DNA from 3 places in the Superficieibacter sp. genome. Region 1 is predicted to be linked to each of the others. Evidence: predicted binding sites of a transcription regulator. Region 1 holds the regulator's gene; each other region holds the start of a gene.
What was found. The regulator sigma-54, encoded in region 1, starts transcription at its own class of promoters, with help from an activator protein. The targets are predictions, from matches to a motif close to GTTGGCACANNTTTCGCTNT.
Positions count from the first base shown of each region.

Region 1 (10,167 bases):
CCGGCATTAACTGCCATGATTAAGAAGTTCTGGGATACCACCGATCAAGAGGAAAAAATCGTGACCCCGACGGATAACGGCAAAGCGCAAAACGTTTTAGATATCGCCATGCTTGAACAGTACCTTGAGCTGGTGGGACCAAAATTAATCACCGACGGCCTCGCGGTGTTCGAAAAGATGATGCCAGGCTATCTGAACGTACTGGAATCAAATTTCACTGCCCGCGATCAGAAAGGCATCGCTGAAGAAGGGCATAAAATTAAAGGTGCGGCTGGCTCTATCGGTCTGGTGCATCTGCAACAACTGGGGCAGCAAATACAGTCTTCCGATCTCCCGGCGTGGTGGGATAACGTAGGTGAATGGATCGAGGAGATGAAACTTGAGTGGCAGAACGATGCGGCGGTGTTGAAAGCCTGGGTTGCGGAACGTGCAAAAAAATGACCCCGGCCTGGCCGGGGTGCGCTAATACTGCGCCAACACCAGGGAAATCGTGGCTGCGCCTGTTTTATTAGCGTTCTAAACCCCAGGCACAGCTGACAACTTGGGTCGCACGTCCATTAAGATAGCAAATATTAAATTATTTGTTACATGAATCAGTAAAATATGTGAAGCACAGCGGCTAAATCATCCTTTCTGATTAGAAAGACGCGGTTGTGAAAAGGAATAGCACGATGAAAAAAGTAGGCGTTGTCCTTAGCGGATGCGGAGTTAATGACGGGTCAGAGATCCATGAAGCGGTGATCGCGCTGCTGGCGATCGCCCGTAATGGCGCACAGGCGGTCTGCTTTGCGCCAGATAAAAGCCAGTCGGACGTGATCAATCACCTTAACGGTGAAGCCCAGCCGGAAACGCGTAACGTCCTGATCGAGGCGGCGCGCATCGCCAGAGGGGAGATTCAGCCGCTGGCAATGGCGCAGGCGGCGGAACTGGATGCGCTCATCGTTCCTGGCGGTTTTGGCGCGGCGAAAAACCTGAGCACTTTTGCCCGCCAGGGCGTTGAGTGCGAAGTTGATAGCGATCTTAAAGCGCTGGCGCTGGCAATGCATGAACGGGGCAAGCCGCTGGGCTTCATCTGCATTGCTCCGGCGATGCTGCCGAAAATTTTCAACTTCCCGCTGCGCATGACCATCGGCACCGACATTGATACCGCTGAACTGCTGGAAGAGATGGGCGCGGAACACGTTCCCTGTCCGGTGGATGACATTGTGATCGATGAAGATCACAAAGTAGTGACCACGCCCGCGTATATGCTGGCGCAGAATATTGCCGAGGCGGCAGCCGGTATTGAGAAGCTGGTCACGCGTGTGCTGGTTCTCGCCGAATGAGGAAAGGGCGCGTTTCGCCGGGCGTTTTCCTGCGGCGCGTGCTGGTACGCACGCTGCTGGCATTCACGCTTTTCTGGGGTGGAGGCATCGCGCTCTTCAGCATTGCGCCAGTGCCGTTTTCCAGCGTGATGATGGAGCGGCAGATCGGGGCCTGGCTACGCGGCGATTTTGGTTACGTCGCGCATTCTGACTGGGTGGATATGGATGAAATCTCCCCTTTCATGGGGCTGGCGGTCATTGCGGCGGAAGACCAGAAATTCCCGGAGCACTGGGGCTTTGATGTGGCGGCTATCGAGAAAGCGCTGGCGCATAATGAACGCCATGAATCGCGCATTCGCGGCGCTTCCACTCTCTCCCAGCAGACGGCAAAAAACCTGTTTTTGTGGGATGGTCGTAGCTGGCTGCGCAAAGGGCTGGAAGCCGGGCTGACGGTCGGCATCGAGACGGTGTGGAGTAAAAAACGGATCCTGACGGTATACCTTAACGTCGCTGAATTCGGCGAAGGTGTATTTGGCGTGGAAGCCGCCGCCCGCCGCTACTTCCATAAGCCCGCCAGCAAGCTGACGTCATCGGAAGCCGCGCTGCTGGCGGCGGTACTGCCTAATCCGATTCGCTTTAAAGCCGATGCGCCTTCAGGCTACGTGCGCAACCGTCAGGCGTGGATCGCGCGGCAGATGCGGCAACTGGGCGGCGAGTCCTATATGACCCGCCACGCGCTGCATTAAACCCGGTGTGAGGTGGTGAGCATCACCGATTTCTGACGGAGGTCGTCGTTATCCAGCGCAATCGCCAGTGCGGGCTGCGCCATAAAACGCGTCCACAGCCGGGCCTGTTTGCGGTGGCAGAACCAGGCGGACCAGGTTGCCAGCGGGAGAAAAGTGCTTTCGCCAATATTGTCACACACTACCGCGACGACTTCTGACTCGCTCAGCCGACGGCACAAAATGTTCTGCGGCTTCAGGGTCATGGTGACGATATGGTTATCGTGCAGATACTTTTTCAGCGTTTTCAGCATCTGGCGCAGCAGGGTGATATCGCTGTCATAGCAGCACTGACTGGCGAATTCCCGCAGCGTCACGGACGGTTTGCCGTCAAAGTCGGTGATAATATCGTAAACGTAACCGGTGCCAAGATCGGTCTCTACGGTGCCGTAATATTGCGGAATACCGCTCCAGTCTCGCAGATAGCGTGAGAGATGCGCATAGTAGCGCAGCTCGCGCTTGATCTCTTTATTACCGCTACGATCGGCATTGTAGATAATTTTAATGCAGCGTTGAGCATTTTCCGGGTGCGCATAACACTGGCGATGGCGTCCGGTTCCCAGAGGTGTTTGATCTGATAAGCGAATCATAGAAGACGTCCTGAAAATATGTGCTCTGTTGAAAGCAGTATGGACGGCAGACTTAAATGGAACTTCAACAAGATTGTTAAGGTTTTCTTAAGCATTACTTTGGCTGCAAAAAGAGCACGGAATGTACAAATTGCCTTTACTGCGAAGGGTAATACCCGCAGCAAGGGTCAACACCTGCGGGCATTCATATTTCAACTAAGAATGCAAAAGGGTCCCATATTCGAGCTACAGGCGCAGGTACTTGCCGCTTTAGGCGGTGTGGTAAGAGAGGTCAGTAACAGTGACGACTAATAAAAAAGGAGAGCGGGTTTATAATAAAAAATACGGAAGTGGATTATTTAAATAATGAATATTTAATGAAAGTATGTTGATTTAATTAATATAAACCCCCGTCCCTGGCGGGACAGGCAGTTAATCTTCATCAAAGCCGGAATTAAACAGGGCGATGACCGCCGCCAGCGCTTCGACTTCCTGCGGGCCGCTGGCTTCGATTTCTATCTGTCGGCCTTTGGCGGAATCCAGCATCAGCAGCGCAATCACGCTGTTCGCCTCGGCTTCGGTGCCTTCATCGTTGCGCAGCAGCACTTCGGCATCGAAGCCCTGCATCAGCTCAAACAGCTTCATGGCCGGGCGGGCGTGCATTCCCAGCTTGTTGGTGACTTCAACAGTCTGCTTTACGGTCATGATTTGCGTTTTTCCAGCGTCCGGTGACGGGACTGTACGTTTTTACCGCGCGAGCGGAAGTAGTCCGCCAGCTGCTCGGCAATATACACGGAACGGTGCTTACCGCCGGTACAGCCAATCGCCACGGTTAAATAGCTGCGATTGTTGGTTTCGAGCATCGGCAGCCACAGTTCCAGGTAGCTACGGGTCTGGTAAATAAAGTTATGTACTTCGGTATGGCGGTCAAGAAACGCGGCGACCGGTTTGTCGAGGCCGGTCATTGGACGCAGTTTCGGGTCCCAGTGCGGGTTTGGCAGAAAACGCACGTCAAAAACGTAGTCCGCGTCGATGGGGATGCCATGCTTAAAGCCGAAGGACTCAAACACCATCGTCAGTTCGCGTTCGCGCTTGCCCAGTAGCCGCGTGCGCAGCATTTCCGCCAGTTCGTGAACCGACATCTCGGAGGTATCGACGATAAGATCGGCACGCGAGCGCAGCGGCTCCAGCAGATCGCTCTCCTGATCGATGGCGCTTTCCAGCGAAAGATTCTTACTGGAAAGAGGATGCAGGCGGCGCGTGTCGCTGTAGCGACGGATCAGCGTGTTGCGGTCTGCGTCAAGGAACAGCAGCTGCGGCGAAAAGGCATCCGGCAGGTTTTGCATTGCCTGTTCAAAAATCTCGGGTGATTCCGGCATATTACGCACGTCTATGCTGACGGCGGCGGAAGTCTGACGATCGACCAGACTTTTCGCCAGTTCCGGCAAAAGCACCACGGGCAGGTTATCTACACAGTAGAAGCCCATATCTTCCAGCGCGCGCAGGGCTACGGATTTCCCCGAGCCGGAGCGACCGCTGACGATCATCAGTACCATGTACCGTTTCTCCTCAGTACAGCAAAGGGTAAAGTATTATCCCTGCTAAACATCATCACTGTGTTCGTTTTCGGTGATGATTTGATACAGCTCTTCATCACTTTGTGCCGCTCGCAGGCGACGACAAATGGTTTTATCCGCCAGGCGTTTTGCCACCAGCGAAAGAGTATGCAGATGCGTTTTGGTCTGGTCAGCCGGAACCAGCAGGGCGAAGAGTAGATCCACCGGCTGGTTGTCGATAGCGTCAAAGGCAATCGGCGTTTCCAGTTGTACAAAGACGCCAACCGCGCGCAGGGTGTCCTCTTCCAGCTTGCCGTGAGGAATGGCGATGCCGTTACCGATACCGGTACTCCCCATTTTTTCACGGGTGAGGATCGCTTCGAATACGACCTGCGGCGGCAGACTCAGCTGCTTTGCTGCCAGCTCACTGATAATTTCCAGCGCGCGTTTCTTGCTCTGGCAGTGAACGTTACTGCGGGTACATTCCTGGTTAAGGACAGTGCTCAGTTGTAGGGCTGCATCATTGTTCATCATAGTTTCACCTAAGCCTCGCCTGACGCGGTATACGTCAGGCGAACGCCCGGACAATCAGTGTTGTTTCAGTTTATCTTTATGTTTGGTTAGCTGTCGCGCCAGTTTATCAATTAAACCGTCGATAGCCGCGTACATATCCTGCCCTTCCGCGCTGGCATGAATTTCACCCCCGTTAACGTGCAGGGTGGCATCCGAAATATGCGTCACTTTTTCCACTTTTAACACAACGTAGACCTGATTGATGCGGTCAAAATACTGCTCCAGCTTAGCAAATTTTGTGCTGACAAAATCGCGGAGTGCATCAGTAATCTCGACATTGTGCCCAGTGATGTTTAGCTGCATAGTGTCTTCCTTATCGGTTGTGTCACACCAGTTGTTTGCGCTGGTTAGACGGCGGAATGGATAAAGACTCTCGATACTTCGCAACGGTGCGGCGTGCCACCATGATCCCCTGATCGGACAGCAATGTGGTTAATTTGCTGTCGCTCAGCGGTTTCGCGGGGTTCTCCGCAGCGATTAACTTCTTCACCAGCGCCCGAATCGCCGTGGAGGAGGCTTCGCCGCCGCCCTCGGTATTTACGTGGCTGGAGAAGAAATACTTCAGTTCAAAAATGCCGCGCGGACTGTGCAGATATTTCTGGGTCGTCACGCGGGAAATCGTGGATTCGTGCATTTCGACGGCCTGGGCGATATCCGCCAGCACCATCGGTTTCATAAACTCTTCGCCCTGCTCAAAGAACGCCTGCTGTTGCTCAACGATACAGCGACTGACGCGCAGCAGGGTGTCGTTGCGGCTCTCAAGGCTCTTAATCAGCCACTTCGCTTCCTGCAAGTTGCTGCGGATATACTGGTTATCCGCTTCATTGCGGGTGCTACCGCCCATGGCGGCGTAGTGCTGATTGATTTGCAGACGGGGAATACTGTCAGAGTTGAGTTCGACCACCCAGCGATCGCTGATTTTTCGCACCAGCACGTCCGGGATGACGTACTCCGGCTCGCCGGTCTGGATTGACTGACCGGGACGCGGGTCCAGCGACTGGATCAGGTTTACCGCTTCTTTCAGCACATCTTCTTTCAGACGCGTGACGCGCATCAGGGTGCGGAAATCGTGATTGGCGAGCAGGTCGAGATGATCGCTGACGATAAGCCGTGCTTCGGTGAGCCACGGCGTGTCTTTGGCGTATTGCGAAAGCTGGATCAGCAGGCAGTCGCGCAGATCTTTCGCCGCCACGCCCACCGGATCAAAACGCTGGATGCGCTTGAGCACCGCCTCAATTTCATCCAGCCCGATTTCGTCGTCGCCTGTGCTTTCAAGAATATCGTCAACGGAGACGGTCAGATAACCGGTGTCATCCACGGCATCAACAATGGAAGTGGCGATAGCGCGGTCGGTGTCAGAGAACGGCGTCAGACCCACCTGCCACATCAGGTAATCCTGTAGCGACTGGGTGGTTTCGCCCTGGTACACCGGCAGCTCGTCGTCCTGATAATCGACGCCGTTACCGGAAGGGGTGCCCGCCGTGTAGATCTCGTCCCAACTGGCATCAAGCGGCAACTCCTCTGGCATATCTTTCTGCTCAAGGGCGTCAGCGGTATCCAGCGACTCGCTATCCGGGGTCTCTTTGGCGTCAATTTCATCGTGAAGATCGGTTTGCTCAAGCAGTGGATTACTTTCCAGTGCCTGTTGAAGTTCTTGCTGAAGTTCCAGCGTCGACAGTTGCAGCAGACGGATCGCCTGTTGCAGCTGCGGCGTCATGGCAAGCTGTTGACTAAACCTTAATTGCAAACCTTGCTTCATATTCAGAGCGATTTTCTCCCGAGTTTACGTCGCTGACTTCTTACACTTCATCATTTACGCAGCCTCTGTGCTGGCTGCGCCGGGATGCATCATGAATACACCCTATCAGAGTCTGAAGTCTTCCCCAAGATACACGCGCTTAACCTGTTCGTCTTTAAGGATTTCGTCTGGCGTACCGTGGGCGATCAGGTGTCCCTGGCTCACGATATAGGCTCGCTCACACACTGCCAGCGTTTCACGCACGTTGTGATCGGTGATCAGAACGCCGAGGCCGCTGTCTCGCAGGTGCTCAATAATACGTTTGATGTCGATAACGGAAATGGGGTCAACGCCCGCAAAGGGTTCATCCAGCAGGATAAATTTCGGATTAGCAGCCAGCGCACGGGCAATTTCCACGCGGCGACGTTCACCGCCGGAGAGGGCCTGGCCGAGGCTGTCGCGCAAATGATCGATATGGAACTCTTCCATCAGCTCTTTCGCGCGATCTTCGCGCTGTTCTGACGTGAGATCGTCACGAATTTGCAGGACCGCCATCAGGTTGTCGTATACGCTAAGACGGCGGAAAATGGAGGCTTCCTGCGGCAGATAACCGATACCCCGACGCGCCCGCGCGTGCAGCGGCAGCAGGCTAATATCATCGTCATCAATGATAATGTTGCCCGCATCGCGCGAGACAATGCCGACGACCATATAAAACGTGGTGGTCTTACCCGCACCGTTTGGACCCAGCAGACCAACGATCTCACCGGACTTTACGGTCAGACTGACGTCTTCCACCACCCGGCGGCCTTTATAAGCCTTCGCGAGGTTCTTTGCAGTTAATGTTGCCATAATGAATTAGTTACTCTTTTTCTGCGCCGGAGCCTGGTTGTTACTCTTATCCTGCAATTGCGATGGCACCAGAACGGTGGTTACCCGTTTGCCTTTTTCGCTGAACGCCTGCATTTTCTGCTCTTTCACCAGATAGGTGATTTTGTCTCCCTGAATATTGCTGTCGACCTGTTCAAGGAAAGCGTTGCCGGTCAGGGTCACAAAGTCATTTTGCAGCTCGTAATGCATTTGCGAGGCATGGCCTTTCACCGGTTTGCCGTTGTCCTGCATCTGGTAGAAGGTGGCCGGTTTACCGTAGCCGTCGATCACCTCTTTGCCTTTCTCACCGCCAGGACGGGTGACGACCACTTTGTCAGCGTTAATTTTGATCGTGCCCTGCGTGACAACGACGTTACCGGTGAAGGTGACGATATTGCCCTGCATATCCAGCGACTGCTGATCGGACTCAATATGAATGGGCTGATCGGTGTCGCCCGTTAACGCCAGCGCGGGAAGGCTGGCCGCCAGAAGCGTACTGGCCAGTACAAGCTTAAGGCTGAGTTTGTTTGTTTTGAATTTCATATGAGGTTCTAACCTTTTCAATCAGCTCGGCGTTTTTGTTGCGTAAGTTTCCGCGCATTTTCAGGCCGCTGGAATTAAATGTCGTACCGTATAACGTCACCAGATCGTCAGAGGTGACATCCTGGGTGATCAAATTCACTATGGCATTATCCGTCGTAATTTTGCGTAGTTGAGCGTCCGGGGTCAGCGCGTTCACTTCAACGTGGCCGTAAAGATACAGCATACGGTCATTAGTCAGCTTCGCTTTATCCGCTTTAATCGACCAGGTTTCGACTTTCGTCGTGTCATACGTGGTCAGCAGCGGTTGCGTGAACCATGTCGTCGCCTGGTCAGAATAATATTCAACGTGCTGTGCAATCAGGTGGTAGTTGAGCGCGCCTTCCGGGCTATATACCACGGTGTCCGTATGCTCACTCCTGTAGGTTGGGTCACTGGTTGACACCACGTTTTCCCCGGTGTCATCTTTGCTCACCAGATTCACGCCGATCAAAATCAGCGCGACCAGCGACAGCAAAATAATAACCCAACGTCTGGTTTTACTCATATCGATTGCCCTTTGGCTTCATCAAGCTTGCCCTGCGCCAATAGTAGCAAATCGCAGACCTCGCGTACCGCTCCGCGTCCGCCGTTAATGCGCGTGACGTAATCCGCGCGTGGGATCAGTAGCGGGTGGGCATCCGCCACGGCAACGCTAAGCCCCACTTCGGCCATCACCGGCCAGTCGATCAGATCGTCACCGACATAGGCTACCTGTTCCGGCGACAGGGCGAGTTTCTCCCGCAGATCGCGCCAGGCCAGCAGTTTATCTGACTGGCCCTGATACAGATGCGTAATGCCGAGAGTGGCGCAGCGATCTTCTACCAGTTTAGCTTTTCGCCCGGTAATAATGGCAACGTCGATACCGGACGTCAGCGCACAGCGGATGCCGTAGCCGTCGCGAACGTTAAACGCCTTGAGCTCTTCGCCATTATTGCCCATATAGATGAGCCCGTCGGAAAGTACGCCATCGACGTCAAGGATCAGCAGGCGGATTTTTTTCGCCTGTTCCAGCATCTGCTCACTCACTGGCCCGTAGCAGGTTGCCACAGTGGCTCCAGCATTACTCATTCTTTTATCCTTTCTTACACTACGCCTGCGCGCAGCAGATCATGCATATGTATCACACCCTGCAACTGGTCGCCATCGGCAACCATGACGCAGGTAATATGGCGGGACTGCATCAGATTTAATGCGTCCACCGCCAGCGTGCCGGGGCGGATGCGGATGCCGCCGGGAGTCATCACGTCGGCAATATTCAGGCTGCGTAAATCTGCGCCCATATCGAAAATGCGGCGCAGGTCGCCGTCGGTAAAGATGCCTTCGATTTTCAGGTCATCGTTACAAACGACCGTCATACCCAGATTTTTACGCGTGATTTCCAGCAGGGCGTCGCGCAGCGAGGCGGATTTTGCCACGCGGGGAATTTCACTGCCGGTGTGCATAATATCGTTCACCCGCAGCAGCAGCTTGCGGCCCAGCGCGCCGCCGGGGTGGGAGAGGGCAAAATCTTCAGCGGTAAAACCGCGCGCCTTCAGCAGCGCAACGGCCAGCGCATCGCCCATCACCAGCGCAGCGGTGGTACTGCTGGTCGGCGCAAGCCCCAGCGGACAGGCTTCGCGTGGCACTTTAACACAAAGATGGATATCTGCGGCGCGGCCCATGCTGCTTTCCGGGCGGCTGGTCATGCAGATTAACGGCACCCGCAGACGCTTCAGAACCGGGATCAGCGCCAGAATTTCGTTGGATTCCCCGGAATTTGACAGCGCGATGACAACGTCCTGCCGCGTGACCATTCCTAAGTCGCCGTGTGCCGCTTCGCCAGGATGAACGAAAAAGGAAGACGTACCGGTGCTGGCGAACGTCGCCGCCATTTTTCTGCCGATATGACCGGATTTACCCATTCCCATCACCACGACTTTGCCGGTGCAGTGAAATATTTTTTCGCAGGCGTGGCTGAAGTCTTCATTAATGAAGCGATCCAGTTCGATCAGACCCTCACGCTCAATGGCGAGAACCTCTTTACCTGCCTGCTGATAATCAAAACCCGGCTGCAACTCTGATTGCGACATAGTACGTATCCGATTTAATCCATAAAAAGCGGCGGTGGCCCGCACGGCAACCCAGCCGTACACTAAAACCGCCCGTTAACAGCGCTCCAGCGCGAGTGTTTGCCTGCTTCTGATCCGCTCAGAC
Region 1 is NZ_DAMAPU010000002.1:74,458-84,624, forward strand. It holds gene arcB (aerobic respiration two-component sensor histidine kinase ArcB) at 1-441, shown strand, start outside; gene elbB (isoprenoid biosynthesis glyoxalase ElbB) at 672-1,325, shown strand; gene mtgA (monofunctional biosynthetic peptidoglycan transglycosylase) at 1,322-2,050, shown strand; gene yrbL (PhoP regulatory network protein YrbL) at 2,047-2,676, opposite strand; gene npr (PTS phosphocarrier protein NPr) at 3,088-3,360, opposite strand; gene rapZ (RNase adapter RapZ) at 3,357-4,211, opposite strand; gene ptsN (PTS IIA-like nitrogen regulatory protein PtsN) at 4,257-4,745, opposite strand; gene hpf (ribosome hibernation promoting factor) at 4,800-5,087, opposite strand; gene rpoN (RNA polymerase factor sigma-54) at 5,110-6,543, opposite strand; gene lptB (LPS export ABC transporter ATP-binding protein) at 6,649-7,374, opposite strand; gene lptA (lipopolysaccharide ABC transporter substrate-binding protein LptA) at 7,381-7,935, opposite strand; gene lptC (LPS export ABC transporter periplasmic protein LptC) at 7,904-8,479, opposite strand; gene kdsC (3-deoxy-manno-octulosonate-8-phosphatase KdsC) at 8,476-9,042, opposite strand; gene kdsD (arabinose-5-phosphate isomerase KdsD) at 9,057-10,043, opposite strand.

Region 2 (10,167 bases), on a different contig from region 1:
CCCCGCTCCCGGCAGCATCACCGCCAGCGGTTTTGTCGGGCGGCGTTTACGCGCGCGCAGTTCCGCGACCGCCGCCGGGTTGCGGGCATCGCAGGCGAGATGAAAACCGCCCAGCCCTTTAATGGCGACGATCCCGCCGGACGCCAGCAGGCTCACCGCCGCCTGTAGCGCCGCTTCTTTGCTGGCGGTGTCTGCGCCGCGCTGCCAGCGCAGTTCCGGCCCGCACGTTTCGCAGGCGACGGGCTGGGCGTGAAAACGTCGGTCGGCGGGATCGCCATATTCGGCATGACAGCGGGGACATAACGGAAAATCCGCCATTACCGTTAACGGACGGTCGTAAGGCATGGCGTGAATGATGGTGAACCGGGGTCCACAATGGGTACAGTTAATAAACGGATAGCGGTAGCGCCGCTCGCGCGGATCGTTCATTTCGGCGAGGCACGCCGGACAGGTAGCGGCGTCGGGCACAATTTGAGTGCTCATACTTCCCGCCGCGCTCTGGCGGATGGTGAAATCCTGTGGGACGATCTCCCAGCGCATCGCCCGGAGATCGGTACTATCAATGCGAGCCAGCGGCGGACAATGCGCCAGCAAATGGGCGACAACGCCGTCGCCGTCGCCCAACAGCCGAATTTCAACGCCCGCACCGTCGTTACAGACATCGCCCAGCAGATGCAGTTGCTGCGCCATCTGCCAGACAAAGGGGCGGAAGCCCACCCCCTGCACTTTCCCGCAGATGCGGATGCGGACGCCGTTGTCGCTCATTGTCTTCCTGTTACTCCGCCACGGCCTCGCGCAGCCGTCCTTTCATATTGCGATAGGTGGTATCCACATACTCTTCCGCCTGCCGTTGATCTGCAATGGCGACCACTCGCACCGCGCAATATTTGGTCTCTGGCGTTTTGGAGATCGGATCGAGGTTATCCTGGGTCAGTTCGTTACAGGCACCAATCCACCACTGATAAGTCATATACACGCTGCCTTTGTTAATACGCTCGCTGACGCTGGCACGCGAGATGACTTTTCCCCGGCGCGATTCCACCCACACCAGTTGCCCGTCCTTCACGCCGAGCGCGTCGGCGTTATGCGGGTTGATCTGCACGAAGCCCGGCTCGTCGGCCAGCGTTTGCAGCGCGGCGCAGTTACCGGTCATTGAGCGGCAGGAGTAGTGCCCGACTTCACGCACAGTACACAGCACCAGCGGCCAGGTTTCATCCGGGCGTTCGGCAGGCGCGCGCCACTGGGCGGCAAAAAGATGCCCTTTGCCATCCGGCGTGGAGAACGTGTTGCCTTCGTAAAGGAACGGGGTGCCGGGGTGATCCAGCGTCGGACACGGCCATTGTACGTGCCCCATATCGCCCATTTTCTCATACGTCACGCCGTAGAACAGCGGGCAAAGCTCGCGCATTTCGTCCCAGATTTGCTGGTTATTGTCGTAATGCATCGGGTAGCCCATTTCGCTGGCCAGCAGGCTGATAATTTCCCAGTCGCGCTTGACGTTGTACTTCGGCTCGATGGCTTTTTCAAAACGCTGGAAGCCGCGATCCGCACAGGTGAAGACGCCGCCGTGCTCGCCCCAGGAAGTGGCGGGCAGCAGGACGTCAGCCTGCTCGGCGGTTTTGGTCATAAAGATGTCCTGCACCACCACAAAATCGAGCGCTTCAAAACCTTTGCGCACCAGCCCTAAATCCGCTTCGGTTTGCAGCGGATCTTCGCCCATGATGTAGTAGGCCTTGACCTTACCTTCCAGCGCCAGATGCGGCACTTCGGTGATCCGCACGCCAACTTTGTCGTCCATCTGATTAACGTCAATTCCCCAGGCGTCGGCAAATTTCGCCCGCACCTGCGGATCGACCACATCCTGATAGCCGGGGAACTGATTGGGGATCACGCCCATGTCGCACGCGCCCTGGACGTTGTTCTGACCGCGCACCGGACCAACGCCGACGTGCTCGCGCCCCAGATTACCGGTCATCAGCGCAAGGCTCGCCAGCCCTTTCACCACGTCAACCGCCTGCCCGAACTGGGTCACGCCCATGCCCCACATAATGGTGGCGGACGGCGCGGCGGCATAGGTCCGCATCGCCTGACGAATTTGCTGCGCAGAGACGCCGGTCAGGTGCTCCACCGCTTCCGGCGCATAATCTTTCACCACGTCGCGATAGGCATCCAGCCCGGTGGTATAGCGCGCAACGTATTCTTTATCGTAGAGATTTTCTTCCAGCAGCACGTAAGCGAAGGCATTCACCAGCGCCATGTTGCAGCCGTTGTTGATTTGCAGATGCTGATCGGCAATGCGCGCGGTTTCAATCCGACGCGGATCGCAGACGATAATCTTCGCCCCGTTCTGTTTCGCTTTGATCACCCGGCGCGCCACGATGGGGTGCGAATCGGCGCAGTTGTAGCCAAAAACCAGCAGGCAGCGGGAGTTTTCGATATCCTCAATCGAGTTGCTCATCGCGCCGTTACCGAGCGCTTCCTGCAACCCGGCCACCGACGGACCGTGGCACACGCGCGCGCAGCAGTCGACGTTATTGGTGTGCAGCACCCCACGGGCGAATTTCTGCATCACATAGTTCGTTTCGTTACCTGTCCCGCGCGATGAGCCGGTGGTCATAATGGCACGCGGCCCGAATTGCGCTTTGATCTCGCCGAGGCGTCTGGCGGTGTAGCGAATGGCTTCATCCCAGCTTACCGGCGTCAGCTTGCCGCCTTTTTGATAGCGGATCATCGGCTGCGTCAGGCGCGGCGTCAGCAGTTTGGTGTCGTTAAGAAAATCCCAACCGTAGTAGCCCTTCAGGCAGAGTTCGTTCTGGTTCGTTTTTCCATCTGCCGCTTCGGCGCGGATAATGCGATCGTTTTCGACCACCAGCTTCAACTTACAGCCAGCACCACAATAAGGACATACGCTCGTAATTTTTTTCATCAGTAACAGACCTGTTAAAAGTGAAAGGGATGAAATTTAAAATATCAGGGAAGTTGCCGCGTCCAGCGCCGTGCGACGGCGTTTTTCGGCGCTTAACTGCTCAAGTTTGTTACGGTCAACGCACACCAGCGCGTGAGTCGGACAGGCGGCCATGCACGCCGGACCCTCTTCGCGGTGGTGGCAGAGATCGCACTTATTCGCTTCGGCTTTCTCGGCGCGCACGTTCAGCGCGCTGCCGCTGTTGCGGATCACCGGGCGCATCACGACTTCCATTGCGCCGTAAGGGCAGGCAACCACGCAGGTTTTACAGCCGATGCAGCGTTCCTGCATCACATGCACAAAGCCGTTATCACGGCTGATTGCGCCGTTCGGGCAGACGTTGGCGCAGGGCGCATCTTCGCACTGACGGCACAGCGTCGCGGTTGAAACATTCACCCCTTTAATCACGTGAATACGCGGCAGGAAGTTTTGCGGCGTCAGCGACGCGCAGTCCTGATCCTGCTGATGGGACACGGCACAGGCCACCTCGCAGGTGCGACAACCAATGCATTTGCTCGCGTCAGCAATGATGAAACGGTTCATCAAACTCTCCAGTAATGGCGGATAACGCGCAGGAGTATGCATAATCCGCGCCAACTATTACTGCGTTGATATATAAAGGAATTTAAAAACGAGACCGCTGTCATCGACAGAAGTGACGATGACAGCTGACGAGGATCAGCCGTGCGGACCCCGGGTGATGGAGTCGCGAATGATAAGCTCGCCGGGAAAGGTTTGTTGGTAGTTAAATTCGCCGCCGTCGAGCATAAAAATCAGGCGGCTGATGGTTTCTTTAATCATCTCCGTCACCGGAACTTTTACGCTGGAAAGCGCGGGGATCAGCCACGGAGCCAGCGCGGAGTCATCGAATCCCAGCACGGAAACCTGATGCGGAACGCGAAGGCCATGCTGATGGAGCTGCTTCATGGCCCCGGTCGCCATGTCGTCATTGCTGGCGACCAGCGCCGAGAACGGCACATTGCGGGCAACGAGCGTTTCCACCCCCGCTGCGCCGGATGCCGGGGTCCATTTCCCTTCCACAATCAGTTCTTCGCGCACCGGGATGCGGCGCTGCGCCAGCGCCTCTTTATACCCCGCCAGACGTTCAATGCCCGTGGGCGAATCCAGCGAGCCGGTAATGAACGCGATATCGCGATGGCCGAGCTCGAGAAGCTGCGCCACGGCGCTGACGCTGGAGGCTTTTTGATCGGACCAGACGCAGTGGCTGGTGTTGCGCCGCAGACGGCGGTTAATCACCATAATTGGCTGCGAATGACTCTCGATAATTGCGTCCATTTCTTCGACGCTCAGAAAACGCGGGTAGATAATAATCGCGTCACAGCGCAGATCGAGCAAATACTCTATGGCTTCCCGCTCGTCCTGGGCGCTGTGCTTGCCGTCGGCGAGGATCAGCCTGCGCCCCTTGTCTTCGGTCATCCGCGCTGCGTGAAACAGCAATTCGCTAAAATAGACGCCGTGATAAAGGGTATTGGTGACCACCAGCCCCAGCGTCTGGGTGGATTTGGTCGCCAGATTGCGCGCCAGTAAATTAAGGCGGTAGCCGCTCTCTTCGATCGCCTGGTACACGCGCTCTTTCGTTTCCTGGCTCACGTAGCCATTGCCCGACAGCACCCGCGAAACCGTGGCCTTCGACACGCCCGCTCGCTTCGCTACCTCCAGCATCGTTGCCATGTTTTTCATCCTCTGAACCTGATGAGCAGCAGTGTACTTCAGCCCCTGCGCTTTTACAGCATCCTGTTGCGACCGCGCCGGGAAGCAAAGTGATCTGAATCACGATTCTGAATACGCAAAAATTTAGATCTTGCCCACCAGCTTCAAACTCATCATTCTTTTGTGAAACCGGTTTCCTATACAAAGTTTCATCAATGCATCGCGCTGATGAATTTATTTATTGATAAAACAGGATACAGATCCGATGGCAAAGAACTATGCCCCGCTGGCCCACTCCGTGGTCTCCGCGCTGGGCGGAGCGGATAACATTGCCGCAGTGACCCACTGCATGACCCGCCTGCGCTTTGTAGTAAAAGACGACAGCCTGATTGACAGCGCGACCCTGAAAAGCATCAGCGGTGTGCTCGGCGTGGTGCGCAACGACGCGCAGTGTCAGGTGATTATTGGCAATACCGTTTCTCAGGCATATCGCGAAGTGGTGAGCCTGCTGCCGGAAAACATGCAGCCGGTGGAGCCGACGGGCAAGCAGCCACTGACGCTTAAGCGCATCGGCGCGGGCATTCTCGACGCGCTGATCGGCACCATGTCGCCGCTGATCCCGGCGATCATCGGCGGTTCAATGGTCAAGCTGCTGGCGATGATCCTCGAAATGACCGGCGTGCTGAGTAAAGGCTCGCCCACGCTTAGCATTCTGACGGTCATTGGCGACGGCGCATTCTTCTTCCTGCCGCTGATGGTCGCCGCCTCTGCGGCACTCAAATTCAAAACCAATCTTTCCCTGGCGATTGCCATCGCGGGCGTGCTGGTTCACCCGGCGTTTATCGAGTTAATGGCGAAGGCCGCGCAGGGGGAACAGGTGGAATTTGCGCTGATCCCGGTGACGGCGGTGAAATATACCTATACGGTGATCCCGGCGCTGGTGATGACCTGGTGCCTGTCGTATATCGAACGCTGGGTGGATCGCATCACGCCAGCGGTGACAAAAAACTTCCTGAAGCCAATGCTGATCGTCCTGATTGCCGCCCCGCTGGCGATCCTGCTGATTGGCCCGATTGGTATCTGGATCGGTAGCGGCATCTCCGCGCTGGTTTACACTATTCATGGCTATCTGGGCTGGCTATCGGTGGCGATTATGGGCGCGCTGTGGCCGCTACTGGTGATGACCGGGATGCACCGTGTGTTTACCCCGACCATCATTCAGACCATCGCCGAAACGGGTAAAGAAGGCATGGTCATGCCGTCAGAAATTGGCGCAAACCTGTCGCTTGGCGGCTCGTCGCTGGCGGTGGCGTGGAAGACTAAAAACCCGGAACTGCGCCAGACAGCGCTGGCTGCGGCCGCCTCGGCGATTATGGCGGGCATTTCTGAACCGGCGCTGTACGGCGTGGCGGTACGCCTTAAGCGTCCGCTGATTGCCAGCCTGATCAGCGGCTTTGTCTGCGGCGCGGTGGCGGGCATCGCCGGGCTGGCCAGCCATTCGATGGCAGCTCCCGGCCTGTTCACCAGCGTCCAGTTTTTCGACCCGGCCCGGCCAATGACCATTTTCTGGGTATTCGGCGTCATGGCGCTGGCGGTGGTGCTGTCATTTATCCTCACCCTGATGCTGGGCTTTGAGGATATTCCGGTTGAAGAAGCGCGCCGCACAGAGGCGGAGCCAGTCAAACACATGGATACTGAACGAGGTACTGCATGAAATTCCCGGACACTTTTTTATGGGGCGGCGCGCTTGCCGCTAATCAGTCTGAAGGCGCGTATCTGGAAGGCGGTAAAGGGTTGACCACCGTCGATATGATCCCGCACGGCGCAAACCGCCTGGCGGTCAAGCTGGGTCAGCAAAAACGCTTTTCCCTGCGCGACGATGAATACTATCCGAGCCACGAGGCGATTGATTTTTATCATCGCTATAAAGAAGACATCGCGCTGATGGCGGAGATGGGCTTTACCGTCTTTCGCACCTCCATTGCCTGGAGCCGCCTCTATCCGAACGGCGATGAACCCTTACCGAATGAAGAAGGCATCGCGTTTTATCGCGCGGTATTTGCCGAGTGCAAAAAGTACAATATTGAGCCGCTGGTGACGCTGTGCCATTTCGATGTGCCGATGCATCTGGTGACGGAATACGGATCGTGGCGCAACCGCAAAATGGTTGAGTTTTTTGCCCGCTATGCGCGGACCTGTTTTGAAGCCTTTGACGGTCTGGTGAAATACTGGCTGACCTTTAATGAAATTAACATCATGCTGCACAGCCCCTTCTCCGGCGCGGGTCTGGTGTTTGAAGAGGGTGAAAACCAGGAGCAGGTGAAATACCAGGCCGCGCATCATGAGCTGGTGGCGAGCGCGCTGGCAACCAAAATCGCCCATGAGGTGAACCCGCAGAATCAGGTCGGCTGTATGCTGGCGGGCGGTAATTTTTATCCTTACTCCTGCAAGCCGGAAGATGTGTGGATGGCGCTGCAAAAAGATCGGGAAAACCTGTTTTTCATCGACGTTCAGGCGCGCGGCGCGTATCCGGCCTACGCCGCCCGCACGTTCCGTGAAAAAGGCATCACCATTGTAAAAGATGTCGGCGATGACGAACTGCTGAAAAATACTGTCGATTTCGTCTCCTTCAGCTATTACGCCTCGCGCTGCGCCTCCGCAGACATGAACGCGCAAAACACCAATGCCGCGAATATCGTTAAATCGCTGCGTAATCCGCATATTCAGGTCAGCGAATGGGGCTGGGGAATCGACCCGCTGGGCCTGCGCATTACCATGAATATGATGTATGACCGCTATCAGAAGCCGCTGTTTCTGGTTGAGAACGGCCTCGGCGCGCATGACGAAATCAACGCCGACGGAGAAATCAACGATGACTATCGCATCAGCTATCTGCGTGAGCACATCCGCGCGATGGGCGAAGCGATTGCCGACGGTATTCCGGTGATCGGCTACACCACCTGGGGCTGTATTGACCTGGTGGCGGCCTCAACCGGCGAGATGAGCAAGCGTTACGGCTTTGTGTACGTTGACCGCGATGACGCGGGCCACGGCACGCTGGATCGTAAACGGAAAAAATCGTTCTGGTGGTACAAGAAAGTGATTGCCAGTAACGGGGCGGATCTGGATTAAGCTTTCCTTTCAGACAGCGCCGGGGCGCGCTGTCTGACTGAGGTAAAAACACATTATTTTAAACGCCATCATTCACCCAATATCGCGATATTAAATTTCGCGTTTTATTTTTACAAATAAATAACTCTGTAGCTGGTCACTGATATATATTATCAGCGATACCTTCTTTGGCGATCGTAAAATCCAGTCAAAAAAAACGTTCCATTATATACCTCTCTGCGCAGCCATGCGCAACTAATAAAATTAATAATTATTAGTTTGTGACTGACATGCGCTTTCGCGGATAAATCGCTGTCAATGAAATAGCCGCAAGAGTACATATTCATCCCGTGTCCGGTGAGCAATGTTTTGTAGTCATGCTTATCAATACTTGTAGTGACTCTTAATTAAGATATAACTTAACGGATTCGATGAATAAGATGATGAAACCTGTTCAACAGCCTTCCCACTCTGCAAGGCTGGCCGATATTATCGCGAGAAATGACTGGCAAAATCAGTCAGTTAATGCAATCAACCGACTCAAAGCCCATACGCCATTACACGGCTGGCACTGCGAGAATGCCGCACGCAATGAACACGTATCCCCGGCAGAAATCTCCCTGAATGGTGAATGGTGGTTTAGTTATTTTAGCTGCCCGGAAAATGTTCCTGAAACATGGCTGACTGAAACCCTGCCGAATGCAAAATCGCTTAATGTTCCCTCCACCTGGCAAACCGAGGGATATGACACCCCCATCTATACCAATATTCGTTATCCCATCCCGGTAAATCCGCCTGAGGTTCCGCATGAAAACCCGATCGGCTGTTATTCGCGGGATTTTATTATTCCTGAAGACTGGCAAAACACGGGGCAGACGCGAATTATATTTGGCGGCGTGGATTCGGCATTTCATTTGTGGTGTAACGGTCGCTGGATAGGTTATTCCCAGGATAGTCGTTTGCCTGCTGAATTTGATCTTAGCGATGTTCTTCACCCCGGAAACAACCGCCTGTGCGTGCTGGTTTTCCGCTGGAGCGCGGGCACTTACCTTGAAGATCAGGATATGTGGCGGATGAGCGGTATTTTCCGCCCCGTCACCCTGCTCCATCTCCCGACCCAATCGATTGCCGATTATGCCATTGAAACCGCGCTGGATGACGCTTTCCGCCGGGGAACATTATCCGCCACCGTCACACTGCATCACGTTCCTGCCGCCTGCGGATACCGGGTGAAAACCACGCTCTGGCGCGAAGACGAAGAAATCGCCTGTGCGACGAAAGACGCCGGAGCCGGGCATGAGGGCTACGCCGAGCGCCTGCAAATCGAACTCACGATTGATAACCCGTTATTGTGGAGCGCAGAGCAACCCTGGCTGTATCGGCTGGTCATTTCGTTACTGGATGAAAACGATCGGCTGCTGGTCAGCGAGGCCTGTGACGTCGGCTTTCGCACCATCGTTGTTCAGGATGGCCTGCTCCAGGTCAACGGCAAGCCGGTCTTGATTCGCGGCGTCAACCGTCACGAACATCACCCGCTAACCGGCCATGCCATTACCCCCGAGGACATGCTCGAGGATATTCTGCTGATGAAGCAGAATAACTTTAACGCGGTGCGCTGCTCGCATTATCCCAACCAGCCGCAGTGGTATGCATTATGCAGCCGCTATGGGCTGTACGTGATTGACGAAGCCAATATCGAAACGCACGGCATGGACCCGGTAAACCGTTTATCGGACGATCCGCTGTGGCTGGCCGCTTACGCCGGGCGGGTTACCCGCATGGTGCTGTGCAACCGTAACCATCCCAGCATTATCATCTGGTCGCTGGGGAATGAATCTGGCTTCGGTGCGTCTCACACGGCGCTGTACAACTGGGTTAAGCAGCAGGACCCGACGCGGCCGGTGCAATATGAAGGGGGCGGAGCCGATACCCGGGCCACCGATATTATCTGCCCGATGTATGCGCGCGTAGATACCACCCTAGAAGAAAACCCGCCGAAATGGGCCATCAAAAAATGGCTGAGTTTACCCGGTGAAAATCGCCCGCTCATCTTATGTGAATATGCCCATGCGATGGGCAATAGTCTTGGCAACATTGCCGATTACTGGCGGGCTTTTCGTGAGTATCCTCGTTTGCAGGGCGGATTCATCTGGGACTGGGCCGATCAATGCCTGACCCGCTATGACGATGAAGGCAATCCGTGGTGGGCGTATGGCGGCGATTTTGGCGATACCCCGAACGATCGCCAGTTCTGCATGAACGGCCTGGTCTTCCCGGATCGCACCCCGCACCCCAGCCTGATCGAAGCAAAATATCATCAGCAGTTTTTTCAGTTTCAGTTAATCAGCACCCGCCCTCTGACCATTGCTGTCACCAGCGAATATCTGTTCAGAGCCAGCGATAACGAACGCCTGTACTGG
Region 2 is NZ_DAMAPU010000024.1:23,347-33,513, reverse strand. It holds gene hypF (carbamoyltransferase HypF) at 1-765, opposite strand, end outside; gene fdhF (formate dehydrogenase subunit alpha) at 776-2,926, opposite strand; gene hydN (electron transport protein HydN) at 2,963-3,508, opposite strand; gene RT197_RS21570 (LacI family DNA-binding transcriptional regulator) at 3,644-4,657, opposite strand; gene ascF (PTS cellobiose/arbutin/salicin transporter subunit IIBC) at 4,902-6,350, shown strand; gene RT197_RS21560 (6-phospho-beta-glucosidase) at 6,347-7,768, shown strand; gene RT197_RS21555 (beta-galactosidase) at 8,188-10,167, shown strand, end outside.
Region 2: a site for sigma-54 is predicted at 3,544-3,563, ahead of hydN (electron transport protein HydN). Genes of this name have one in related genera too.

Region 3 (10,167 bases), on a different contig from region 1:
GCGCCCTTCTGCGGCGAGCGGCAGCAGGCAATAGTGACCAAAAGACGGGTACAGGCTACTGGCAAGCTGCGGCCAGGCCTCACTGAATTCGTCCCAGCCGCAGTGCATCGCTTCCGGGCGTGACAGCAGACGTCGCACCGGACCATGAGCCAGCACGGTTTCGTCTTCATATTCTTTGATCTCGCCTGCGGCGTGCGCGGCGTAATATCTGGCCCGGTGATTGCCATCGCGCAGCAAAATTATTGCCGCGCGGTCCGCCAGCGCAGACTGCCTGACGAGTTGCGAAAGCGTTTCGCTCAGCGCGGCAAGATCCGGCTGCTGTAAAAGAGTCCGGGTGATATCGAACAGCCCCTGCTGACCGAGATCGCCCATCGGTGTATACGACATTGCTCTTGTCCACAAAGCGCCTTCAGGCGGCGCGTAGAATAGTGAATATTGTTATAAGTACATTCTTAACCGGAATTAACAAATTCGCGGCAGCGGTTCGGCATGGGGTAAATCCAGCGTCCGTTTCACGCCGTACAGCCCGGTAAGACGGACCCCTTTACGTTCAACGACTTCCCCTATGATAGCAGCATCGCGTCCCAGGGGGTGTGATTGAAGTTGTGCGAGTACGGTCTGCGCCGCTTCCCGACTGACGGCAATCACCAGTTTGCCTTCGTTGGCAAAATTCAGCGCGTCCAGCCCCAGCAGTTCGCAGACGCCGCGTACCGCGTCTTTTACCGGCAGATGCTGTTCCTGAAGTTCAATGCCCGCACCGCAGGCGGCGGCGAATTCATGCGCTACCGCATTCACCCCGCCGCGCGTGGCGTCGCGCAGCGCTTTAATGCCCGGCGTGTGGCGCAGGGGCTGGATCAGCGGCGTCAGAACCGCGCAGTCGCTGCTAAGCGCGCCGTCCAGCCCAAGCTGTTCACGCAGGTTGAGGATCGTTGCGCCATGATCGCCGAGCGTCCCGCTGACCAGCAGCACGTCGCCTGCGGTGAGCGTCTGCGCGCCCCAGCGGATATCCGCCGGAATGGCACCCAGGCCCGCCGTATTGATAAACAGCTTATCCGCCGCGCCGCGCGGCACCACTTTGGTATCGCCGGTAACGATGGCGATATCCGCTGCCTTTGCCGTTTGCGCCATGCTCGCCACCACCGCTTCCAGAGTCGCCATCTCCAGCCCTTCTTCCAGAATAAAACCGCAGGAAAGAAAGCGGGGGATCGCGCCGCTGACCGCCACATCGTTGGCGGTGCCGCAGACGGCCAGCTTGCCAATATTGCCGCCGGGGAAAAAAAGCGGGTCAATCACGTAGCTGTCGGTGGAGAAGGCCAGCCGGTCGCCGTGGGCGGTGAACCGGGCGAGATCCAGCCGCGCCTGATCTTCCTGCTCCGCCAGCCACGGGTTGGCGAACGCCTGCATAAACAGGTCGCTAATCAACTGCTGCATCGCCTGGCCTCCGCTGCCGTGGGCGATCTGAATACTTTTCATGCTTCACATTCCTGACTACGGTATTGATACCAGGCGGCACAGGCTCCCTCGGAGGAAACCATCAGCGCGCCGAAAGCGCTCTGCGGATTGCAGGTGTTGCCGAACAGCGGGCAGTGGTGCGGCTTACAGCGTCCGGTTAACACGTCCCCGCAGCGCGCGCGCGGATCGTCGCAGGTTTGCTGCCGGGCCGGGCGAAAATGCGCTTCGGCATCGAAACGCTGATACGGCGCGGTGAGCTGCACGCCGGAATCGGCAATCAGCCCCAGCCCGCGCCATTCGCTTTCGCCTTTCACCGCAAAGACATCGGCGATTGCCGCCTGCGCGCGTAAATTTCCGCTATCCGGCACCACCCGACGGTACTGGTTTTCGACCTGGCTACGGGTCGCTATTTTCTGCTCAACCAGCATGTTCACGCCTTGCAATAGATCAAGCGGTTCGAATCCCGCCACCACCAGCGGGCGCTGATAGCGATCGGCAATAAAGCCGTAGGCGTCCACGCCAATCACCATGCTGACGTGACCGGGAGCAAGAAACGCATCAATACCGTTATCCGGCTGCTCAAGCAAACTGCGCAGGGTGGGGATCAGCGTAATATGCTGACAAAAAAAGAAAAAGTTTTCGACGTTTTGCGCCAGCGCCTGTTGAAGGGTGATGGCGGTGGCGGGCATGGTGGTTTCAAACCCCAGTCCGAAAAACACCACTTTGCGCGTCGGATTCGCCTGCGCCAGCTTCAGCGCGTCCATCGGCGAGTAAACGATGCGCACGTCCGCGCCGCGCGCTTTCGCCTGCATCAGCGAGCCGTTTTTTCCCGGCACCCGCAGCGCATCGCCAAAGGTGCAAAAAATCACCTCCGGGTGGCTGGCGATTTCCAGGCAGGCATCAATACGGCCCATCGGCAGCACGCATACCGGGCAGCCGGGGCCGTGAATAAATTCAATGTTGTCAGGAAGAAGCTGGTCGAGGCCAAATTTAAAAATGGCGTGGGTGTGGCCGCCGCAAACTTCCATAATCCGCAGCGGGCGTGCGGCGGTATGATCCAAATGCACCGCCCGCGCTTTCAGGTGGGCAATCAATTGCATCACCTGTTCCGGGGCGCGGTATTCGTCAACGAAGCGCATTATTGTTCCTCGCCATACAGTAGCGCCCCGACGTCCGGCTCGACTTCAAACATGTTTTGCAGCGCGTCGAGGGTATCGCGCGCTTCCGCCTCGTTGATGATGCTCATCGCAAAACCGACGTGGACCAGCACCCACTGACCGAGGCGCGGCTCGCCGTGTTCATCGACGCTGCCGACCAGCGTCAGATCGACGTCACGCTGGATGCCACAGACGTCAACCTTCGCCAGATTGCCGTCAATGGTGCGGATTTGACCCGGTACGCCTATGCACATCGTTGCGCCTCCAGCCAGGCGAGCCAGCGATCCATGCCTTCGCCGCTGGTGGCGGACACCAGCAAAATGTCAATATCCGGGTTCACTTCGCGGGCGGCGGCAAGGCATTTTTCCACGTCGAAATTCAGGTACGGCAGCAGATCCACTTTGTTAAGCAACATCAGCGAGGCGGCGGCAAACATATGCGGATATTTCAGCGGCTTGTCCTCGCCTTCGGTGACGGAAAGCACCGCCACCTTCGCGCGCTCGCCGAGATCGAAACTCGCCGGGCACACCAGGTTGCCGACGTTCTCGATAAACAAAATGCCGCCATCCGCCAGCGGCAGGCGCGGGGCGGCATCGGCGATCATCTGCGCGTCCAGATGGCACCCCTTCCCGGTATTGACCTGAATCGCCGGTGTGCCGGTGGCGCGGATGCGTGCGGCGTCGTTAACCGTCTGCTGATCGCCTTCAATGACCGCGCAGGGCACGCGCGCTTTCAGCCGCAGCAGCGTTTCGGTCAGCAGCGTGGTTTTACCGGAACCAGGGCTGGAAACCAGGTTCAGCACCAGATGCTGGCGGGCGGCAAAGCGCGCGCGGTTGCGGGCGGCAAGCTGGTTGTTTTTATCCAGCACGTTGATTTCGACTTCCAGCATCCGTTTCTGACTGATGCCGGGCGCATGGGTGCCCGCTTCGCCATGACCGTAGTGCAGGTCGCCGCTGTCAGACTGTTGCGGTTGAAAGTCCGGGGCTTTCACGCCGGTGATGGTTAACGCCGGGCGGGAGGCGGGGGCAAACGGCGCGCTGCGAAACGCGGAGTGGGGGTTATGCTCATCGCCTTCTATATACAGGTTGCCTTGCGCGCAGCCGCATGTGGTACACATAATTTACTCCTGATCGATTTCAAGACGCTGGATCTGTAAGCCGTCGTCGGCCACGATGCGCAGCGCGTCGCTCTGACACTGTGGGCAGCGGCGGACGTGCTGTGACACCAGCCGCACATACTGCTGGCAGGTTTCGCACCAGCACTCAGCCTGCTGTTCTTCGACATGCAGTTCACAGCCTTCCGCCAGCGTGCCACGGCAGACCAAATCAAAACAAAAGGTCAGCGCGGCAGGCTCCACGCAGGAAAATGCGCCGACTTTCAGCCATACCCCGGTGACGCGTTTTGCGCCGTGTGCCGCAGCCTGCTGTTCAATGATTTCCAGCGCCCGCTGGCAGAGGGTGATTTCGTGCATAACGCCTCCCGGTATTAGATGCCCCGTTAATGCAATATCAGTGCCAGTTAATAAAAGAAGAAAGCGGAAATCTGTCGGTGACGATGTCGAGATGACGATATGACATGTCAATAATTCGTGCTTTTTTATATAAATTATTTATAAATCATGCACTTAAAAATTGGCATGGAACGTGCTTAAACAGGCTGGTCTCTTTCAACCGGGTAACCTGACATGACTATTTGGGAAATTAGCGAGAAGGCGGATTACATCGCGAATCGACACCGTCGCCAGCAGGATCAGTGGCGCATCTACTGCAACTCTTTGGTTCAGGGGCTCACCCTGTCTAAAGCCCGTCTGCATCACGCCATGAGCTGCGCGCCGGAAAAAGATCTCTGTTTTGTGCTGTTTGAGCACTTCACAATTTACGTCACTCTGGCGCCAGGCTTTAACAGTCACACCATCGAGTATTACGTTGAGACAAGGGATGGTCAGGATAAGCAACTGATTGCACAGGCATTGTTAACCAGCGACGGTAAAGTCGATGGCCGCGTTGACAGCCAGGATCGTGAGCAGGTGCTGGAACATTATCTGGAAAAAATCGCCTCCGTGTATGACAGCCTGTATGCGGCGCTGGAAAACGATCTTCCTGTTGATTTAAGCCAACTGGTGAACAAACAGGGACAGGCCACGCTGGCCTGAAGTTACGCGTGTCGACAAGTGTCGAAGATGACAGTTGTCGGCATGATTTCGTCAAAAATGACTATCACCTGAGGAATGCCTGGTGAATCGTTTTGTAATTGCTGACTCCACCGTCTGCATTGGCTGCCGCACCTGTGAGGCCGCCTGCGCAGAGACGCACCGGCAGCACGGTTTGCAAGCTATGCCGCGCCTGCGCGTAATGCGTAATGAAAAAGAATCTGCCCCGCAGCTTTGCCACCACTGTGAGGATGCGCCCTGTGCCGGTGTTTGTCCGGTCAATGCCATCACCCGCGTTGACGGCGCGATCCAGCTCAATGAGAGCCTGTGCGTAAGCTGCAAACTGTGCGGCATTGCCTGCCCGTTCGGGGCCATCGAATTTTCCGGCAGTCGCCCGCTGCACGTTCCGGCGAATGTGAATACCCCCAAAGCGCCGCCTGCGCCTCCCGCGCCTGCCCGCGTCAGTACGCTGCTGGACTGGGTGCCCGGCGTGCGCGCTATCGGCGTGAAATGCGACCTTTGCCATTTTGATGAGCAGGGTCCGGCCTGCGTGCGTACCTGTCCGACCAACGCGCTGATGCTGGTGGATAACCGGGATATCAAACTCGCCAGCAAGCGCAAGCGCGCGCTGACGATCAACACCGACTTCGGCGATTTGTCGCTGTTTCAGTCGCAAAGCGGGGAGGCGAAATGAACGCGGCTTCTTTAATTGACCAGGCGGTGCTGTGGTATGCGGCAAGCGCGGTGCTGGGGTTAGTGTTTTACCGCTCGACGTGGCTGAGCGGGGCGATTGCCGGTATCGGCGGCGCGGTCGCCAGCGCGATGACGGCGGTGGCGGGCTTTATGGCTCTGCTGAATCCGTCATTAACGAGCTGGCCTGCATTTAATGGCGACATGCCCTTTCTCCATTTTTCTCTGTTTTTTCGTCTCTCAGCCATAAGCGCGACCTGGCTTATCGCCATCGGCTTATCCGCCTTTCTGGTCAGCGTGTTTACCATTGACTGGCAGCGTCATGCGCAGGCGAAAGCAAACGGCTTTCTGATCAACCTGCTGCTGGCGGCGGCCGTTTGCGCGGTCGTGGCGGCGCATCTGGACACCCTGGTGATCATGGCGGAAATCATGGCGCTGTGCGCCGCGTTTCTTACCGGATGCGCGCAGTCGGGCCGGTTGTGGTTTGCGCTGGGCCGCCTGGGAACGCTGCTGCTGGCGATCGCCTGCTGGCTGGTCTGGCAGCGCTACGGCACGCTGGACATCAGTGCGTTAAGTGGCTTTTTCATCAATACCGGTTCTGCCGGTGGGCCAGCCGCTTTTGAGGCGGATATCTGGTTATTGTGGCTGGCGGGATTTGGTCTGCTGGCGGGGATTATTCCTCTGCACGGCTGGGTGCCGCAGGCGCATGCCAATGCCAGTGCGCCTGCCGCCGCGCTGTTTTCTACGGTGGTGATGAAAGTCGGCGTGCTGGGGATGCTGGTGATGCCCATGGCCTGCGCGCAGGTGCCGCTGTGGTGGGGCGTTTTAGTGCTGGTGCTGGGGATGATCACCGCCTTTGTCGGCGGTCTGTATGCGCTGATGGAACATAATATTCAGCGTCTGCTGGCGTACCATACCCTGGAAAATATCGGCATTATCCTGCTGGGACTGGGGGCCGGGCTGGTCGGTGCCGCGCTGCATAATCAGTCTCTGATGGTGCTCGGCATGGTCGGCGGGCTCTACCACATGATCAACCACAGCCTGTTTAAAACCACCCTGTTCCTCGGCGCTGGCGCGGTCTGGTTCCGTACCGGGCATCGCGATATCGAAAAACTCGGCGGTATCGGTAAGAAAATGCCGCTGATTTCGCTGGCGATGCTGGTCGGCCTGATGGCGATGGCGGCGCTGCCGCCGCTCAACGGCTTTGCGGGCGAGTGGGTGATTTATCAATCGTTCTTCAAACTCAGCGTCAGCGGCTCGTTTATCGGCTGCCTGCTGGGGCCGTTGCTGGCGGTCGGGCTGGCGATCACCGGGGCGCTGGCGGTGATGTGTATGGCGAAAGTCTACGGCGTCACCTTCCTTGGCGCGCCGCGCACGGCGGAGGCGGAGAATGCGACCGCTGCGCCGTGGCTGATGACCGCGAGCGTCGTCGTTGCGGCGCTGTGCTGTATTGCGGGCGGCGTGGCCTCACCGTGGCTGCTGGAAATGGTCGCGGGCGCTTTCCGGGTGACGGGAACGCTAACGGCGTCGTCGCAGGTATACGCACCAACCATCACTCTGCTGCTGATCGCCTGCCCGCTGGCACCGTTCATCATGATGCTGATATTCAAAGGCGATCGCCTGGCGCACCGCTCTCGCGGTCCGGCGTGGGTGTGCGGCTACGATCACGAAAAATCGATGGTGATCACCGCTCACGGTTTCGCGATGCCGGTGAAAACCGCGTTTGCTCCGGTTTTAAAACTGCGCACGCTGTTCAATCCCGCGCGCTTTATTCCCGGCTGGCAGTGCGCGGGCACCGCCGTCTTGTTCCGCCGTATTGCGCTGGTTGAACTGGCGGTGCTGGTGGTCGTTGTCGTGATGCGAGGAGCCTGAAAATGAGCCATTTTCTATCGTTAATCCAGGCGCTGGTGCTGTTTGCCGCCGCGCCGCTGCTGGCTGGCGTGACCCGCGTGGCGCGCGCCCGGCTGCATAACCGTCGTGGGCCTGGCGTGCTTCAGGAGTACCGCGACATCCTCAAACTGCTGGGCCGTCAGAGCGTCGCGCCTGACGCCTCTGGCTGGGTGTTTCGCGCCACGCCGTTTGTGATGGCGGGCGTGATGCTGACCATCGCCGCCGCGCTGCCGGTGGTGACGGTCTATTCGCCGCTGGCGCAGGTGGGCGACCTGATCACCCTGATCTACCTGTTTGCCGTCGCCCGTTTCTTCTTTGCTGTTTCAGGTCTGGATACCGGTAGCCCGTTTACCGCCATCGGCGCGAGCCGCGAGGCGATCCTCGGCGTGCTGGTCGAACCGATGCTGCTGCTCGGCCTGTGGGTCGCGGCACAGGTGGCGGGTTCCACCCATATCAGCATGATTGTCAGCACCATTTATGACTGGCCGGTTCCGTACAGCCTGCCGCTGCTGCTGGCGCTTTGTGCCTGCGCCTTCGCCACCTATATCGAAATGGGCAAGCTGCCGTTCGACCTGGCGGAAGCGGAGCAGGAGTTGCAGGAAGGTCCGCTGTCGGAATACAGCGGAAGCGGCTTCGGGGTGATGAAGTGGGCGATCAGCCTGAAACAGTTAGTGGTACTGCAAATGTTTGTCGGCGTCTTTATCCCGTGGGGACAGATGGTGACGTTCAGCGCGGGCGGCCTGCTGCTGGCAATTGTCGTCGCCGTAGTCAAGCTGGTGGTGGGCGTTTTGATTATCGCCCTGTTTGAAAACAGCATGGCGCGTCTGCGTCTGGATCTTACCGGGCGCATTACCTGGGCCGGTTTTGGCTTCGCGTTTTTAGCCTTCGTCTCCCTGCTGGCGACGTTTTAAGAGAGTTTGAGCATGTCTGAAGAAAAAATCGGTCAACACTATCTCGCGGCGCTGCACCAGGCCTTTCCTGGCGTGGTGCTGGACGAAGCCTGGCAGACCAAAGATCAAATCACCATCACCGTGAAGGTTAACTACCTGCCGGAAGTGGTCGAGTTCCTTTATTACAAACAGGGCGGCTGGCTGTCGGTGCTGTTTGGTAACGACGAACGCCCGCTGTGCGGCCATTACGCCGTGTACTATGTCCTCTCCATGGAGCAGGGGACGAAGTGCTGGATAACCGTGCGCGTGGAAGTGGATGCGAACAAACTGGAGTTCCCGTCCGTCACCCCGCGCGTGCCTGCCGCCGTCTGGGGCGAGCGCGAAGTGCGCGATATGTACGGCCTGATCCCGGTCGGCCTGCCGGACGAGCGCCGCCTGGTGCTGCCGGACGACTGGCCGGACGACCTCTATCCGCTGCGTAAAGACAGCATGGACTACCGCCAGCGCCCCGCGCCGACCACCGACGCCGAAACCTATCAGTTCATCAACGAGCTGGGCGACAAGAAAAATAACGTGGTGCCGATTGGCCCGCTGCACGTCACGTCAGATGAACCGGGCCACTTCCGCCTGTTCGTTGACGGCGAGAATATCATCGACGCCGACTACCGCCTGTTCTATGTCCACCGCGGCATGGAGAAGCTGGCGGAAACCCGCATGGGCTACAACGAAGTGACCTTCCTGTCGGACCGCGTCTGTGGCATCTGCGGTTTTGCCCACAGCACCGCGTACACCACGTCGGTTGAAAACGCGATGGGCATCCAGGTGCCGGAACGCGCGCAGATGATCCGCGCCATTCTGCTGGAAGTGGAACGCCTGCACTCGCACCTGCTGAACCTCGGCCTCGCCTGCCACTTCACCGGCTTTGACTCCGGCTTTATGCAGTTCTTCCGCGTGCGCGAAACCTCGATGAAAATGGCGGAGATCCTCACCGGCGCGCGTAAAACCTACGGCCTGAACCTGATCGGCGGGATCCGTCGCGACCTGCTGAAAGAGGACATGATCCAGACCCGCCAGCTCGCGCAGCAGATGCGCCGCGATGTGCAGGAGCTGGTTGACGTGCTGCTTTCTACGCCGAATATGGAAGCGCGCACCGTCGGCGTGGGTCGCCTCGACCCGGAAATCGCCCGCGACTTTAGTAACGTCGGCCCGATGGTCCGCGCCAGCGGTCACGCCCGCGACACCCGCGCCGATCACCCGTTTGTGGGCTACGGTCTGCTGCCGATGGAAGTCCACAGCGAAACCGGCTGCGACGTGATCTCGCGTCTGAAAGTGCGTATCAACGAAGTGTATACCGCGCTGAACATGATTGATTTCGGTCTGGACAATCTGCCGGGCGGCCCGCTGATGGTGGAAGGCTTCACCTACATTCCTGGCCGTTTTGCGCTGGGCTTTGCCGAAGCGCCGCGCGGGGATGATATCCACTGGAGCATGACTGGCGACAACCAGAAACTGTACCGCTGGCGCTGCCGCGCGGCGACCTACGCCAACTGGCCGACCCTGCGCTACATGCTGCGCGGCAACACCGTCTCCGATGCGCCGCTGATTATCGGTAGCCTCGATCCTTGCTACTCCTGTACTGACCGTATGACCGTGGTCGATGTGCGTAAGAAGAAAAGCAAAGTCGTGCCGTACAAAGAACTTGAGCGCTACAGCATCGAGCGTAAAAACTCGCCGCTGAAATAATTGAGCCATTGCGTGGGGGTTTCTCTCACCCCGACCCTCTCCCTTCCTGGGTCAGGGTGAGGGTCAGAAAACCGCACGCAAGCTGGGAGCAACTATGTTTACCTTTATTAAAAAAGTTATCAAAACCGGCACGGCGACTTCGTCGTATCCGCTGCAACCCATTGCCGTGGACCCGAACTTTCGCGGTAAGCCGGAG
Region 3 is NZ_DAMAPU010000024.1:1,916-12,082, forward strand. It holds gene flhA (formate hydrogenlyase transcriptional activator FlhA) at 1-387, opposite strand, end outside; gene hypE (hydrogenase expression/formation protein HypE) at 463-1,473, opposite strand; gene hypD (hydrogenase formation protein HypD) at 1,470-2,591, opposite strand; gene RT197_RS21470 (HypC/HybG/HupF family hydrogenase formation chaperone) at 2,591-2,863, opposite strand; gene hypB (hydrogenase nickel incorporation protein HypB) at 2,854-3,726, opposite strand; gene hypA (hydrogenase maturation nickel metallochaperone HypA) at 3,730-4,080, opposite strand; gene hycA (formate hydrogenlyase regulator HycA) at 4,294-4,761, shown strand; gene RT197_RS21490 (4Fe-4S dicluster domain-containing protein) at 4,844-5,452, shown strand; gene hycC (formate hydrogenlyase subunit 3) at 5,449-7,320, shown strand; gene RT197_RS21500 (respiratory chain complex I subunit 1 family protein) at 7,323-8,249, shown strand; gene hycE (formate hydrogenlyase subunit HycE) at 8,262-9,971, shown strand; gene RT197_RS21510 (formate hydrogenlyase complex iron-sulfur subunit) at 10,066-10,167, shown strand, end outside.
Region 3: a site for sigma-54 is predicted at 4,109-4,128, ahead of hypA (hydrogenase maturation nickel metallochaperone HypA). Genes of this name have one in related genera too.